4 regions of the Paenibacillus sp. FSL K6-0276 genome follow, and region 3 is predicted to be linked to each of the others. Evidence: predicted binding sites of a transcription regulator. Region 3 holds the regulator's gene; each other region holds the start of a gene.

The links. Region 3 encodes Rex, which represses fermentation and respiration genes when NADH is low (regulators of the CRP and FNR family bind a similar motif). Its sites were predicted from a motif close to TTGTGAAATATTTCACAA; they were not measured.
Region 1: adhE (bifunctional acetaldehyde-CoA/alcohol dehydrogenase) is a predicted target of Rex. The motif match lies at 2,145-2,162, and genes of this name have one in related genera.
Region 2: MHH52_RS28630 (cytochrome ubiquinol oxidase subunit I) is a predicted target of Rex. The motif match lies at 1,546-1,563, and genes of this name have one in related genera.
Region 4: MHH52_RS18360 (flavocytochrome c) is a predicted target of Rex. The motif match lies at 1,901-1,918, and genes of this name have one in related genera.

Annotation. Positions count from the first base shown of each region.
Region 1 is NZ_CP150276.1:4,432,179-4,435,686, forward strand. It holds gene adhE (bifunctional acetaldehyde-CoA/alcohol dehydrogenase) at 1-2,070, opposite strand, end outside; partial or broken gene MHH52_RS20980 (extracellular solute-binding protein) at 2,470-3,508, opposite strand, start outside.
Region 2 is NZ_CP150276.1:6,069,126-6,072,633, reverse strand. It holds gene MHH52_RS28645 (trypsin-like peptidase domain-containing protein) at 1-511, shown strand, start outside; gene MHH52_RS28640 (cold-shock protein) at 930-1,130, shown strand; gene MHH52_RS28635 (cold-shock protein) at 1,223-1,453, shown strand; gene MHH52_RS28630 (cytochrome ubiquinol oxidase subunit I) at 1,677-3,080, shown strand; gene cydB (cytochrome d ubiquinol oxidase subunit II) at 3,067-3,508, shown strand, end outside.
Region 3 is NZ_CP150276.1:4,167,189-4,170,696, reverse strand. It holds gene dinG (ATP-dependent DNA helicase DinG) at 1-1,206, shown strand, start outside; gene MHH52_RS19615 (redox-sensing transcriptional repressor Rex) at 1,340-1,993, shown strand; gene MHH52_RS19610 (amidohydrolase) at 1,980-3,281, shown strand.
Region 4 is NZ_CP150276.1:3,887,819-3,891,326, forward strand. It holds gene MHH52_RS18360 (flavocytochrome c) at 79-1,860, opposite strand; gene MHH52_RS18365 (sensor histidine kinase) at 2,037-3,508, shown strand, end outside.

The DNA of each region.
Region 1 (3,508 bases), 260 kb from region 3:
TTGAATCGCTTTGATAGCAAGACCATCGGTGTAGTCACTCGCCATAACAGATACATAAGCTTCGATAGCATGTGTCAATACGTCCATACCTGTATCAGCAACAGCCGTTTTTGGCAAGCTGTAGACAAACTCAGGATCGATGATAGCTACGTCTGGTGTCAGCTCGTAGTCAGCCAAAGGATATTTAGTATGGTTTTCTGTTGTTTTGTCTGTAATAACTGCGAAAGATGTAACTTCCGAACCTGTACCCGAAGTTGTTGGAATCGCAACGAATTTCGCTTTATTTCCAAGTTTAGGGAATTTGTAAACCCGTTTACGGATATCCATGAATTTCTGTTTCAGACCGTTAAAGTCTGCGTCTGGATGTTCATAGAATAACCACATTCCTTTTGCAGCATCCATTGGGGAACCACCGCCAAGTGCGATGATGCAGTCCGGTTGGAATCTGTTCATCATTGCTGTACCTTTTTCAACAGTAGTTGTCGATGGATCTGGTTCTACTTCGGAGAACACTTCGATAGCCACTGGAGTTTGGCGTTGACGCAGGTAATGTTCCACTCTTTCAACATATCCAAGTTTAACCATCATAGGGTCAGTGATAATTGCTACACGTGTGATATCAGGCATTTTGGCAAGGTACTGAGTTGCACCTTTTTCGAAGTAAATCTTGTCAGGTACTTTAAACCATTGCATATTCACGGTACGACGATTCACCCTTTTCACGTTGATCAAGTTGATAGCAGTAACGTTTTGCGATACAGAGTTGCGTCCATAAGATCCGCAGCCCAGAGTCAGCGAAGGGATATTGGTGTTATAAATATCGCCGATTGCGCCATGTGTCGAAGGCGAGTTGACGAGAATACGTCCTGTTTGCAGACGGTTAGAGAACTTCATGATCACTTCTTCGTTGTTGGAGTGAATAGCCGAGCTATGACCCATACCGCCAAATTCAACGATTTCAGCTGCGCGTTCGATACCTTGATCAGCATTCTTAACTTTGTAGCAAGCAAGAACCGGACTCAATTTTTCAGCAGACAGTGGGTATTTAGTGCCTACACCTTCGAGTTCTGCTACCAGAATCTTTGTACCGGCAGGAACTTGAATGCCACACATTTCAGCAATCTTCACTGCGGATTGACCAACGATTGCTGGGTTTACTGCACATTTATCTACGTTCATTGCACCGCTAGTCAACTTACCAGCTTCTTCTTTATTAACAAAGTAGCAGCCATTAGCGATCATTTTCTTCTTCACTTGGTCGAAGATTGGTTCTTCAATAATAATTGCTTGCTCGGAAGCACAGATCATACCATTATCGAATGTTTTGGAAAGAATGATGTCCGTTACCGCTTGATCGATATCAGCACTCTTTTCAATGAAGGCAGGTACGTTACCAGGGCCTACACCAAGAGCAGGTTTACCACAGCTATAAGCCGCTTTTACCATTGCAGATCCACCAGTTGCCAAGATAAGAGCAACGTCTGGGTTGTTCATCAAAGCGTTTGTCTTGTCCATTGTTGGCATTTCAATCCATTGGATACAGTTCTCAGGTGCGCCAGCTTTCACGGCAGCATCATGAAGAATTTTAGCTGCTGCAGCACTACACTCTTGCGCAGATGGGTGGAAACCGAATATAATAGGGTTCCGTGTCTTAATCGAAATCAACGCTTTAAACATCGTGGTGGATGTTGGGTTGGTTACTGGTGTGATACCCATAACGATTCCGACTGGTTCAGCAATTTTTTGAAAGTTCTCATATGGATTATCTTCAATAACGCCTACTGTTTTATCATATTTAATTCCGTGCCAGATATATTCTGTCGAGAAGATGTTCTTCGTAATTTTGTCTTCGTATACGCCGCGTCCTGTTTCTTCTACGGCCAATTTTGCGAGGTACATATGTTTGTCGAGTCCAGCCAACGCCATTGCATGAACGATTGTGTTAACTTGCTCTTGGTCTAGCGCCATGAATGCCTCATGCGCTTTTTTTGCTTTATCCACTAAATTCTGAATATACTCTTCAGCGGTAACTTGTTTAACTTGGGCGGCGACCTCGTTCTTAACTGCCATCTCCCTCGTCCTCCTGTCAATTTTTAGTTGTTTTTCTCTACACATTTATCTTATCACATCATTTCCACCTTGTATAGTGAAATCTTTCACAAAGTATAAAGTATTTTTGATTTGTTTTCAAAGCGCTTTCATTCGATCATATTATAGATTTTTTACCTTATTTTATGCTATAAATCCCTTCAAATCTTAAATTATACTTTTACAAGCAAAGTTCACGCCCCATTTTCTTCCTTGATACTCAACATAGCACTTAAAAAAGTTAACCCTTCTTAACAGAAATTTACCTTTTTCCTACGTCGTGATAATCTCCAGTTGATTATCACTATTTCTGTAGATTTATAATTTTATAAATTATAACAACAATAAAATCGACCCCTAAAGGGGCCGATCTTTCCTTCCCTATTCTGCTTTAATCGTATCAAAGAATTTCTCTTGTACTGTTTTGGCTGCAGCTTCAAGCTGGCTCTTGGAATCCGTTCCTTTTTTGGAGAACAGCTATTGAATGACGTTGGACATTGTTGCGTAGTAGTCCTGTGTATTGTATTGAGCTTCAGGTTTGCCATCCAAAAGTCCCATAATGTCAGGGCTATATTGGTATACATTTGTGTATTTGTCATAAACAGCTTTGGTCTTCTTATCGAAATCAGAATCTGCTGAGTAGTAGTCTAAGAGCGGCGGGATAAAGTATTTGCCTTCCGTTGTACGTTGTTGAAGAACTGCATCAAGTGCTTCCAAACCTTTATCAGAGAAGTAGTCAAATGTGATATAATTCAACGCTTGCTCGATAACGCCATCAGATCCGGCCATTACCATAGCTGTACGACTTTGTTGGAACGCACCTACAGCATCGCCCCAGCCCAGTGCCCAGTCTTGAGGAATCGCGTTTGCTTCCCATCTAAGTTTCTTGTAGAAATCCAGTGCTTTAACACCAGCATCGGAATTAAATGTAGCTACAACCTTACCGCCTTCGATCTTTTGAATCTCTCCACCAGCTTCGAACAGGAAGTTGGTCCAGTTCCAACCTACTTCGTTACCTTTACCCATTGGAGCAATACCGGAAATACCTTTTTTGACATCAGCCACGCCTTTAGCCGTATTCAGCATATCATCCCAAGTCCAATCCATTGGTGGGACCGCAACGCCTTTTTCATCCAGCATTTTTTTGTTGATCATAGTAGTTGTTACATAACCCTTTTGTGTGACTCCGAAAACTTTACCATCAATGATAAATTGATTTTGCAACACTGGGTTAATTTGATCTTTAAATTCATTTTTGTTCCATAGATCTGTGATGTCAGCAACCCAGCCCTTTTCAACCAGGAATTTAGCTTCTATTGCGTAAGTATTAAAGAAGGTTGGCGCTTCATTCGCAGCCATTTTGATTCCGATTCCACTTACATTGTATTGCCAGTCGTCTTTTACAATTTCAACGTTTGGA
Region 2 (3,508 bases), 1.9 Mb from region 3:
CATTCAGACCGATGCGGCAATTAATGAAGGAAATAGTGGCGGCGCGCTTGTTGATCTGGATGGTAAAGTCATTGGCATTAACACAATGAAAATCTCCGATGCAGGTGTAGAGGGTTTGGGTTTTGCTATTCCAGCCAACCATGTGATAGATACCGCCAATGAACTGGCTGAGAAAGGGCGTATTGCCCGTTCCTACTTAGGTGTATATTCTGTGGATTTAAACAATCCGTACGTTCCTCTCGCAGAGGATCAACGGAGCGAACTGAACCTACCGAACAATGTTAAGGATGGGGTAGTCGTTCTGGATGCTGTTGGACCTGCAAAGGAAGCCGGACTGCAGTTCAATGATGTAATTACGAAATTTAATGATGAACCTATTATATCTACGCTTTCCCTTCGCAAGTATTTATATAATCATACGAAGATTGGTGAGGATCTGAAGATTACCTACTACCGAAATGGGAAAATCAATCAAACGACGGTTAAACTTCTTGAAAAACCAGAGGAATAATATGCTGGAAGTCGGCATATAATGATATAGCAGTAATGACAAGTAGAGCGGACTACCCCTTCGTTTTGAAGGGAGACCTTCCTGAGATAGCGGTACTTTGTATCGCTATCGGGAATCTGGTTCTTCTAAAATGTTGATAAATATGGCAAAAGTAAGCTTATTTAATGAATTTTGACCTGACTGGCAACCCTTACATTGGAAGGTAATACTTATTAGGGTAGAACCGGATAAATTAGTATGCTTGCTTGCCTTTGCTAATCAGGTGTGGTAATATGATATCAATCATACATTTAGTCCCTAATTTTCACATTGAAAAGGGCTGTTATATTTGGTAATACAACCTTTTTCAATGTGTGAATTTTTTCTTTGTTTGAAGATAAAAAGAACATATTAATTTAAATTTGTGGAGGTAACACACATGCAAACAGGTACAGTTAAATGGTTCAACGCAGAAAAAGGATTCGGATTTATCGAAGTTGAAGGCGGAAGCGACGTATTCGTTCACTTCAGCGCAATCACTGGCGACGGCTTCAAAACTTTGGACGAAGGCCAACGCGTTGAATTCAACGTTGTTCAAGGCAACCGTGGACCACAAGCCGAAAACGTTGTAAAACTGTAATAATAGAAGAAACCGTCCCAGCTTGTGAAAGTTGGGACGGTCTTTTTATATCTAGTTAGTCACTATTGACTTACAGGATGGGAGGAACGGCAATGAACTACCGGAAGAAACCTTTGGAAGAAATACCGGAAGAAAATACCGCGATTTGGGCGTGTACCAATGATGGATGTAACGGATGGATGAGGGATAATTTCGCATTTGAACATGCGCCTTCTTGCCGTCTATGTGACTCTCCAATGGTTCGCAGCACGAAGATGCTACCACAATTGCTTAATTCGAATGGCGATCTCAAATCGCTAAAGAAGGGTATTTCCATTACCTAACCAATGCCTTTATGAGTCAAGCTTTTTATAGAGCGCTGAACAACTCCAAGACGGTCAAACCGTCTTATTTTTTTTGCTTTTTTTATCGCAAATTGTGATTTTTGTCACAAATCATTTGAATTTCACCGTTAAATGGACCTCTTTGTGTGACATTTATCACACATAAAAGATTAAATTTTTGACAGAATATAATTAACGAAAAGGGGAGAAGGAAGGGAAAAATATGGATACAGTAATGCTGTCGCGTATACAATTTGCGTCGACGACAATATTCCACTATTTCTTTGTACCGGTATCAATCGGACTAGCGCTCTTGATTGCGATCATGGAGACAATGTACGTTAGAAAAGGCAATGAAGAGTACAAAAAAATGGCGCAGTTCTGGGGAAAGCTATTCCTCATCAATTTTGCAGTAGGGGTAGTTACAGGGATATTGCAGGAATTTCAGTTCGGGATGAACTGGTCTGATTATTCACGTTTTGTTGGTGATGTATTCGGGGCTCCACTTGCAGTTGAAGCACTGGCAGCCTTTTTTCTGGAGTCTACTTTTATTGGAATCTGGATATTCGGCTGGGACAAGGTGTCCAAAAGAGTACATTTGATGTCCATCTGGCTGGTAGCATTCGGTACGATGTTATCCGCTTTCTGGATCCTAGCAGCGAACTCCTTTATGCAGCATCCTGTGGGATTTGCGATTAATAATGGCCGTGCAGAAATGAACGATTTCTTCGCGCTTATTACGAACGGACAATTGTTGGTTGAATTCCCGCACACGGTTCTTGCTGCGTATGCAACAGGCGCCTTCCTCGTAACGGGTATTAGTGCGTATAAGATATTGAAGAAACAAGATGTCTCTTTCTTTAAGAAATCTTTTCAAATTGCAGCGATCGTAGGTATTATTTCTTCTATTGGTGTAGCCGTGGCAGGCCATGCGCAAGCACAGTATTTGGTTGAGACTCAACCTATGAAGATGGCGGCTTCCGAAGGACTGTGGGGTAAGAGTGGTGACCCAGCACCTTGGACCGTATGGGCAAACATTGATCCTGAAAAGCAAGAAAGTACTGGAGAATTTCAAATTCCGTATATGCTGAGCTTCCTTTCATACAGTAAATTTTCCGGTGAAGTTAAAGGTATGCTTGAACTGCAAGCTGAGTATGAGCAAGCCTATGGCCCCGGTGACTATATTCCACCTGTACGTACGACATTCTGGAGTTTCCGGATCATGGTTCTAGCAGGAACATTAATGATTGTACTGGGTATGTACGCTATGTACTTAATGTGGCGCAAAAAAATGGACCGTCCAAACACTTGGTTTATGCGGTTTATGTTATGGGGAATACTGCTTCCTCCAATCGCGAATACAGCTGGTTGGGTCATGACCGAATTCGGGCGTCAGCCATGGACGGTATTCGGACTAATGACAACGGAAGACAGTGTATCGCCTAATATTACGAGTGGTCAGGTTCTATTCTCTGTTATTTCTTTTACAACGATTTACGCAATTCTCGGATTAGTAATGATTGGTTTGTTTATGAAAGTGATTAAAAAAGGTCCTTATGAGATGGATAACGATCACGGGGATTCGCATGATCCATATAACGAGGAGGGCTCCGATGTTATCTCTTAATGAATTGTGGTTTGTGCTGATTGCAGTTCTGTTTATAGGGTTCTTCTTCCTGGAGGGTTTTGATTTCGGCGTAGGGATGGAAACACAATTTCTCGCTAAAAATGATACAGAGCGCCGGGTACTGATTAACTCCATCGGACCTTTCTGGGATGCTAATGAGGTATGGCTACTAACGGGTGCGGGCGCAATGTTCGCGGCTTTTCCGGAATGGTACGCAACGCTGTTTAGTGGATTCTATATTCCCTTTGTCTTTGCTTTATTAGCTTTGATTGCGCGTGGTGTCGCTTTTGAATTTAGAGGTAAACGGGATTCTGTAGCTTGGAAAAGAACTTGGGATGCTTGTATCTTTATCGGCAGCTTTCTCCCACCGTTCCTCCTTGCTGTAGTGTTCGCCAGCTTTATCAAAGGTTTGCCGATCGATGCTGATA
Region 3 (3,508 bases):
CTCTTGCCGGAACGCAGTGATGCAGCAGCGGGGGAAGCTGGACAATTAGTCATGCGTTTACTTCCTGCCCGTAAACCGAAAGATTGGGATGAATTGGTTGCTTTAGAGAATACTATGAATCTGACATTAAGCGAAATTATCCGTAAAGGTGATAAAATGCTTAATGAGATGCGCGATCAAGAAGGTCAATCTTCTTCAGATAGTCTAGTTACCGATATTAGCGGCTTATTTAAGGATTTAGCTTCTATTCGTGAGCAAGTGCGGTTTTTTATGGGATTAAACGATGAGAATGTAGTATATTGGCTGGAGGCGAATGGAAATTACCGCAGCAAATCGCTACAGCTGTATGCCGTCCCTGTTGATGTTAGTACCCAGCTTAAGGAGCTGTTCTTCGACAAGAAGAAGAGTATCGTGTTAACCTCAGCGACGCTCTCTGTCGATAAGTCTTTTCAGTTTATGATTGATAATCTTGGATTAAATGAGGCTGCGGAAGAAGGGCGATTGATGACATCGCTACTACCTTCTCCATTTAAGTATCGGGAACAGGCGCTGCTGGTTATTCCGCGTGATTTTCCTAGTGTGAAGGGCAGTGTGGGAGATGCACGTTTTGTAGATACACTTGTTCAGTCGCTAGCGGAAGCGGCAGTAACAACTCGCGGGCGGATGCTTGTCCTGTTTACCTCTTATAAGATGCTGCGCCAGGTTTATGATCCTCTGAAAGAGGCTCTAGCCTCACAAGAGATCACGGTGCTAGGTCAAGGCGTGGAAGGTGGCAGCCGTAGCAAGCTGATCCGCCGTTTTCAAGACAGTGCAGCCTCTGTTCTGCTTGGTACAAGCAGCTTCTGGGAGGGTGTGGATATTCCGGGTGAAGCGCTGACCTGCCTGGCCATCGTGAGGCTCCCGTTCCAACCGCCGAATCACCCACTAGCGGAGGCGAAGTCTGAGTTATTACAAGCCCAGAAGAAGAATCCGTTTATGAAGTTGTCTGTTCCTCAGGCGGTTATTCGCTTCAAGCAAGGATTTGGAAGACTGGTACGGACGGCGCAGGATCGGGGTATTGTTATTGTTTATGATACTAGGGTTATCGAATCTCACTATGGGAAGTATTTCCTTTATTCGTTGCCTGGCCCGAAAATGGAGCATATGCTTACGGATCAAATGGTTCCTCGTATAGCAGAGTGGTTGGAGGACGGAGGCGTTTCCTGAAACGTTCGTCTTCAGTTTAAGTACTCACTCTACAATGAAGGGCGGTATTCAGAATACCGCTCTTCATTGAGACGAGGTGAAGTGATTTTAGATAGGGTTTGAAAAGAGTAATACTTATTTTAGGAGGTATATTATGAAATCGGATAAAATATCAGAAGCCGTCGTTCGCAGATTACCTGTGTACTTGCGTTTTTTGAATGATCTTCAGAATCGTGAAATATTAACCGTTTCCTCTCAGGAACTTGGACAAAAACTTGATCTGAATCCCGCTCAAATTCGTAAAGATTTAGCTTATTTTGGCGACTTCGGTAGAAAAGGTATTGGTTATGATGTATCTTATCTTATCGAGAAAATCCGTCATATCTTGAAGCTTGATCAGCAACTGAACGTGGCTTTGGTAGGAGCAGGTAATCTTGGTCATGCCTTGTCCAATTACAATACTTATTTGAAGGATACCATGAAGATCACCGCTGTATTTGATTCATATGCACCTAAGGTTGGGCGGAAAATCAACTCTCTTACAGTTCAACCGATGGAGGAGCTAGGCAAGACGATTCGTGAGCAAGGCATTCGAATTGGGATTATTACAGTGCCTGATTCAGAAGCCCAGAATGTAGCGGATATCCTCATTGAATCAGGGATTGAGGCGATTTTGAATTTTGCGCCAGTGATTCTAAAAACACCACCTAATATCAGGGTTCATGCGGCCGATTTTACAACGGATTTGCAAAGCCTTGCTTATTATTTGAAAGACGGAAAGGAAGAAAGTGGACATGAAGAGCAATAAAACTATTATCAAGGGCGGACGTTTTCTTACTCCGGGAACGGAAGAGCCGGTTCTGAGTGGATATATGACTATTGAAGATGATTTGATCACTTACATAGGAAAAGAAGAGCCTTTGATGGAAGATGGTGTGCAAGTTGTTGATGGCAGTCGTTTGCTGTTCATGCCTGGTCTAGTAAACACGCATGGTCATGCCGCTATGTCGTTACTACGTGGTTATGGAGATGATTTAGCACTTCAGGTGTGGCTTCAGGAGAAGATGTGGCCGATGGAGGAAAAGTTCACCGGAGAAGATGTGTACTGGGGAACCTCCTTGTCTGTACTGGAAATGCTAAAGGGTGGCACTACTACCTTCCTGGATATGTACGATCATATGGATAGAGTGGCTGAGGTTGTTGAACTGTCAGGTATTCGTTCCGTATTGATGAGAGGCGTAATAGGCCTATGTCCAGTGGAAGTTCAGAATCACAAGCTTGCGGAAGCGATATCTTTTGCACGCAATTGGCATGGCAAGGCTGACGGCAGAATTACGACGATGATCTCGCCACACGCCCCTTATACCTGCCCACCGGACTTCTTTGTTAAGTTTGTACAGGCGGCACATGATTTGGATTTACCGATGCATACCCATATGTCCGAAACGAAGCGCGAAGTGGAGCAAAATGTGGTGGATTACGGACTACGTCCAGTAGCGCATCTGGAGAAGCTTGGAATGTTCACACGTCCGTCTATTGTTGCTCATGGCGTTCATTTGAATGATGAAGAGATCGAGATTCTGGCTCGTCATAATGTAGGTGTGTCTCATAACCCAGGGAGTAATCTGAAACTGGCTAGTGGAGTAGCTCGAGTTACGGATCTTCTAAAAGCTGGTGTGAAGGTGTCTCTGGGTACGGATGGCGCGGCAAGTAATAATAACTTGGATATGTTTGAAGAAATGCGTCTTGCAGCGCTCATCCATAAAGGTGTAAGTGGTGACCCTACGGCTGTTCCAGCTCCGGAAGCTCTGCGTATGGCTACGGAGTATGGCGCAAAGTCTATCTTTTTAAATGATGTGGGTAGACTCGTTGTAGGCATGAAAGCTGACTTTATCGCCATTGATATAGATCAGCCGCATTTGCTGCCACACACAGATCTATTGTCGCATGCCGTTTATTCTGCCAGTGCCAAAGATGTTGAGCATGTATGGGTGAATGGTAAACAGGTTGTGAAACATGGACAATGTGTAACGCTAGATGAGGAAGCTATCCGCCGTAAGGCGCAAGAATCCTTTGAGGGGCTGCTCAAGCGCTAGTCTAAGATAATAAGGAATAACTATAAGGCTGTAACTTTCTGCGTTTGCAAAAGTTACGGCCTTTTGTGTAAATATAAGTATTTATATGCTGCACAATTATAAAATCTTTATATTTCTCACATAAACGCTTACCGTCCTTATAAGGACGCCGAAGGCGTTTATGCTTGCTTTGATGATTAGATAATGTTGGATGGACATGAAACTTTGGATAAACACACGGGTGTGTT
Region 4 (3,508 bases), 280 kb from region 3:
TCATTTTTTGATGGATTCGTACAAAGTATGAAACAAAAAGGAGTTCTCCAACACTTGGCTCGACTTTTATAAGTACATTTACTTTGCGACTTCCTGACCAGCAATCCGGCCGAAAGTAATAATATCAGAAATGGCATTTCCGCCCAGACGGTTCGTACCATGAACAACGCCTGTCACTTCTCCAGCAGCGTACAGTCCCGGAATAACCGTGCCTTCTGTCGACAGAACATGTGCTTTCGTATCAATGACCAATCCACCCATTGTATGATGGACCGACGGAACCGCTTTTTGAATATAATACGGGCCTTTTTCCAGTGATACCAAACCGCCACGATGGTTGTAATCAAGATCCTTGCCTGTCTTCGCATACTCGTTGACTTTGCTTACAGTCTCTTTCAAAGTCTTAACATCTATCTTGAAGAAATTAGCAGCATCTTCAATCGTGTCTGCCTTATAGAGCATTCCCTCTTTAACTAATTGATCATACTCATCTTGGTGCACTTCGATCGTCTTACCGATATCGGCGATTTCCTGATTCCAGAATTGGTAAGCGTAACGGCCTTCTTGTGCGAGAATAGCCTTAGATATGACATCGCGTCGTTCCAATTCCTCTACAAACCGTGTTCCCCCTTGGTTAATCAGGATCGCACCGTCAAACCGCGAATCGGCCACAAGAGAGATTACACCTGTAACAGGGTCACAGATCGGATAGGTTTGAATATTCTCCATATTCGTAATGTCTGCGTTAATTGCTTGAGCCATAATAATTCCGTCACCCGTCGTCCCTGGCGTGTCTGTAGACATATAGCTCTCATCCAACTCAGGTTTATATTTCATACGCATCTCAATATTAGAGCCAAATCCACCGGTTGCCATGATAACGCCTTTGTTCGCATGGAAGGTCACCTTTTGACCATTTGTACTTGCATCAACTCCAACTACTTTACCGCTCTCATCTGTTAGCAGTTTCTCAGCTTTCATGTTCGTCTTGATCGTAACTCCAAGTTCTTCGGCCTTGGTCTTGAGCTTCGTAATCATTTCCACTCCTGTATGACCGACTGGAATCAGCGCACGCTTGCGGGAATGCCCGCCGAACTGGAAGAGGTGATCGGATAAGAACTCCACTTTTACCTCGTCACGTAACCATTCAGCTGAACCCAGTGCTTGCTCGGACAGAATCTTCACGATTTCCGGCTGCCCTAGATTGTCGCCGCCCTTCATCGTATCCTGATAATATAATTCTGCGCTATCATCTGTAATGCCAAGTGCTTGCTGAACCCAGTTGTCAGGAGCATTCATCTCCCCACCGGAGATCAATGTGTTACCGCCAACGGTCGGCATCTTTTCCAAGATAACTACGCTTTTCCCAGCCTCTGCTGCTTCAAGCGCTGCACTAAATCCGGCACCACCCGCGCCGATCACGACGACGTCGTATGTCTGCTCCGACTCTTCGATCTGTTTCGCATCTGCTACTGCACTGCCTGCCGCCAACGCAATTCCCGATTTAACAACCGCATCCTGAATTGCGTCCAAATACCCCTTGCTCGTCACACTAGATCCGCTAATACTATCTACATCTGCACTATTTGCCTGCATGACATTTTCCTTCAATTGGGTATAAACAGGCTCCGATAGAACTTCATTTTCCTTCTGCTCCAGAACCTTCACATCCTTAATTTTCCCATCCGTAAAGGTTACCTCAACTTTAATGTCACCGTGCTTACCACTACCTACCCCAATGGCCGTCGCCGTACCATTCGATGCTTCCTTTGCATTTTCTTTCGAGCCGCAAGCGGTCATCGTGAATACAAGCGCCAGCACCATAATAATGGACAATACTCTTCCTGTGTGTTTTCTCATAGTTCCTCCCCTGATACTGATTGCATTCGTATTTTTGACATTGTGAAAAAATGTACAATGTGTATTATAGGCTATGCATCTCCAAAAGTATTTGCACATTTCGGATTTTATTTATACATTTTGGACAAGTGATACTTCTCATTTAAAGATGGGATGCAACATGATGTAATAAAGACATGAACTCAATACAACGAAAAATCACATTATATGCCGGAGGATGCTTTCTCTTACTATTCCTTGCGTTGTTAGGCGCCATATACTCAGAGATGAAACGAACGGTCGTCCCACTCAACGAATCACTGACACAGCAAATCATCAATGCCCGAAGCGAACAAATATCCTATTGGTTTCAGCAGCGGATTGGAGAAGTCGAAATGCTCGCCACACTTACTTCTGATCACCACTGGACTCGAGAAGAACTGTTACGCGAAAGTCGCATGCTAGAGCAACGACGAGGCCATGACTACGAGTCCATTCGGATCGTTGATCTAAAAGGAAACTCTTGGACGTCAGATAGCAAGTCTTTCTCTATATTAACGCGAGATTATTATAAAGAACTAATTTCGTCGAATGCTCCCTTCGTTGTTAGTAACGTTATTGTTTCCAAAGCAAACAAAGCAGAGATTGTCGTCATTCTATATCGTGTTGAACCGCTTGTGAATGAAGATGCAGCTTATATTGCAGCAGCCGTCCCCATCCGTAAAATGAAGGATATCGCTCAAGACATTAAGGTTTATGACGGCAGAGGGTGGCTTATCGTTAATTCGGAATTCCCAGAATCGGAAGATTCCAGAGCTGCCATGTCCACATTTACGGCTTCGATCGCCGGTGTTCCAGGCTGGAAACTCATCTTTCAAGTGCCGAAATCCCAGCTTACCCAAGGTATGACGAAGACCCAGCGGTCGGCTCTTATGGTGGGGAGTGTAGTAGGTATCTTCTTTTTGATTCTCGTCCTATTGCTGGGCTCCTCCATAGCAAAACCGATTCAGACGTTACGTCAATTGATGAGACAAGTGGAAGACGGAGACTGGAGCGTGCGTTCTAAAGATAAGCGACGCGATGAGATTGGAGAGTTAGGGCGTAGTTTTAATCAAATGCTCATTAAGCTATATCAATCCCAGCAAGAGAAGAAGGAAATGGAGCTACAGATGATTCATGAACAGATCAAGCCCCATTTTCTGTACAATACACTGGATACGATTCAATGGATGGCTGCAAGTCATGATGCAAACGATGTGGTGGACATCGTAGAATCCCTAAGCACTTATTTCCGGCTCGGGCTGGCAAGCGGCAGTCAATTTGTAACACTAGAACAAGAATTTCAACATGTCGAGAGCTATTTGGATATCCAATGTGTTCGATATGATGATATTCTAGAGTACGAATTGAGCTACGATGAGCATTTGGAACAACAGCAAATTATTCGTTTCATCCTTCAACCACTTGTTGAAAATGCGATCTATCACGGAATTAAGCCACTGACAAACCAGAAAAGCAAGATATCAATTCGTGCATATGAACGAGGGGATCAGCTGATCGTCACTGCCCAGAATAACGGAGTAGACATACCCGAATCAAGGCTGGCGATACTTCAGGAGACATTGCGGAACGGAAAAAGAGACAAAAACGACGAGATCGGATTCGGACT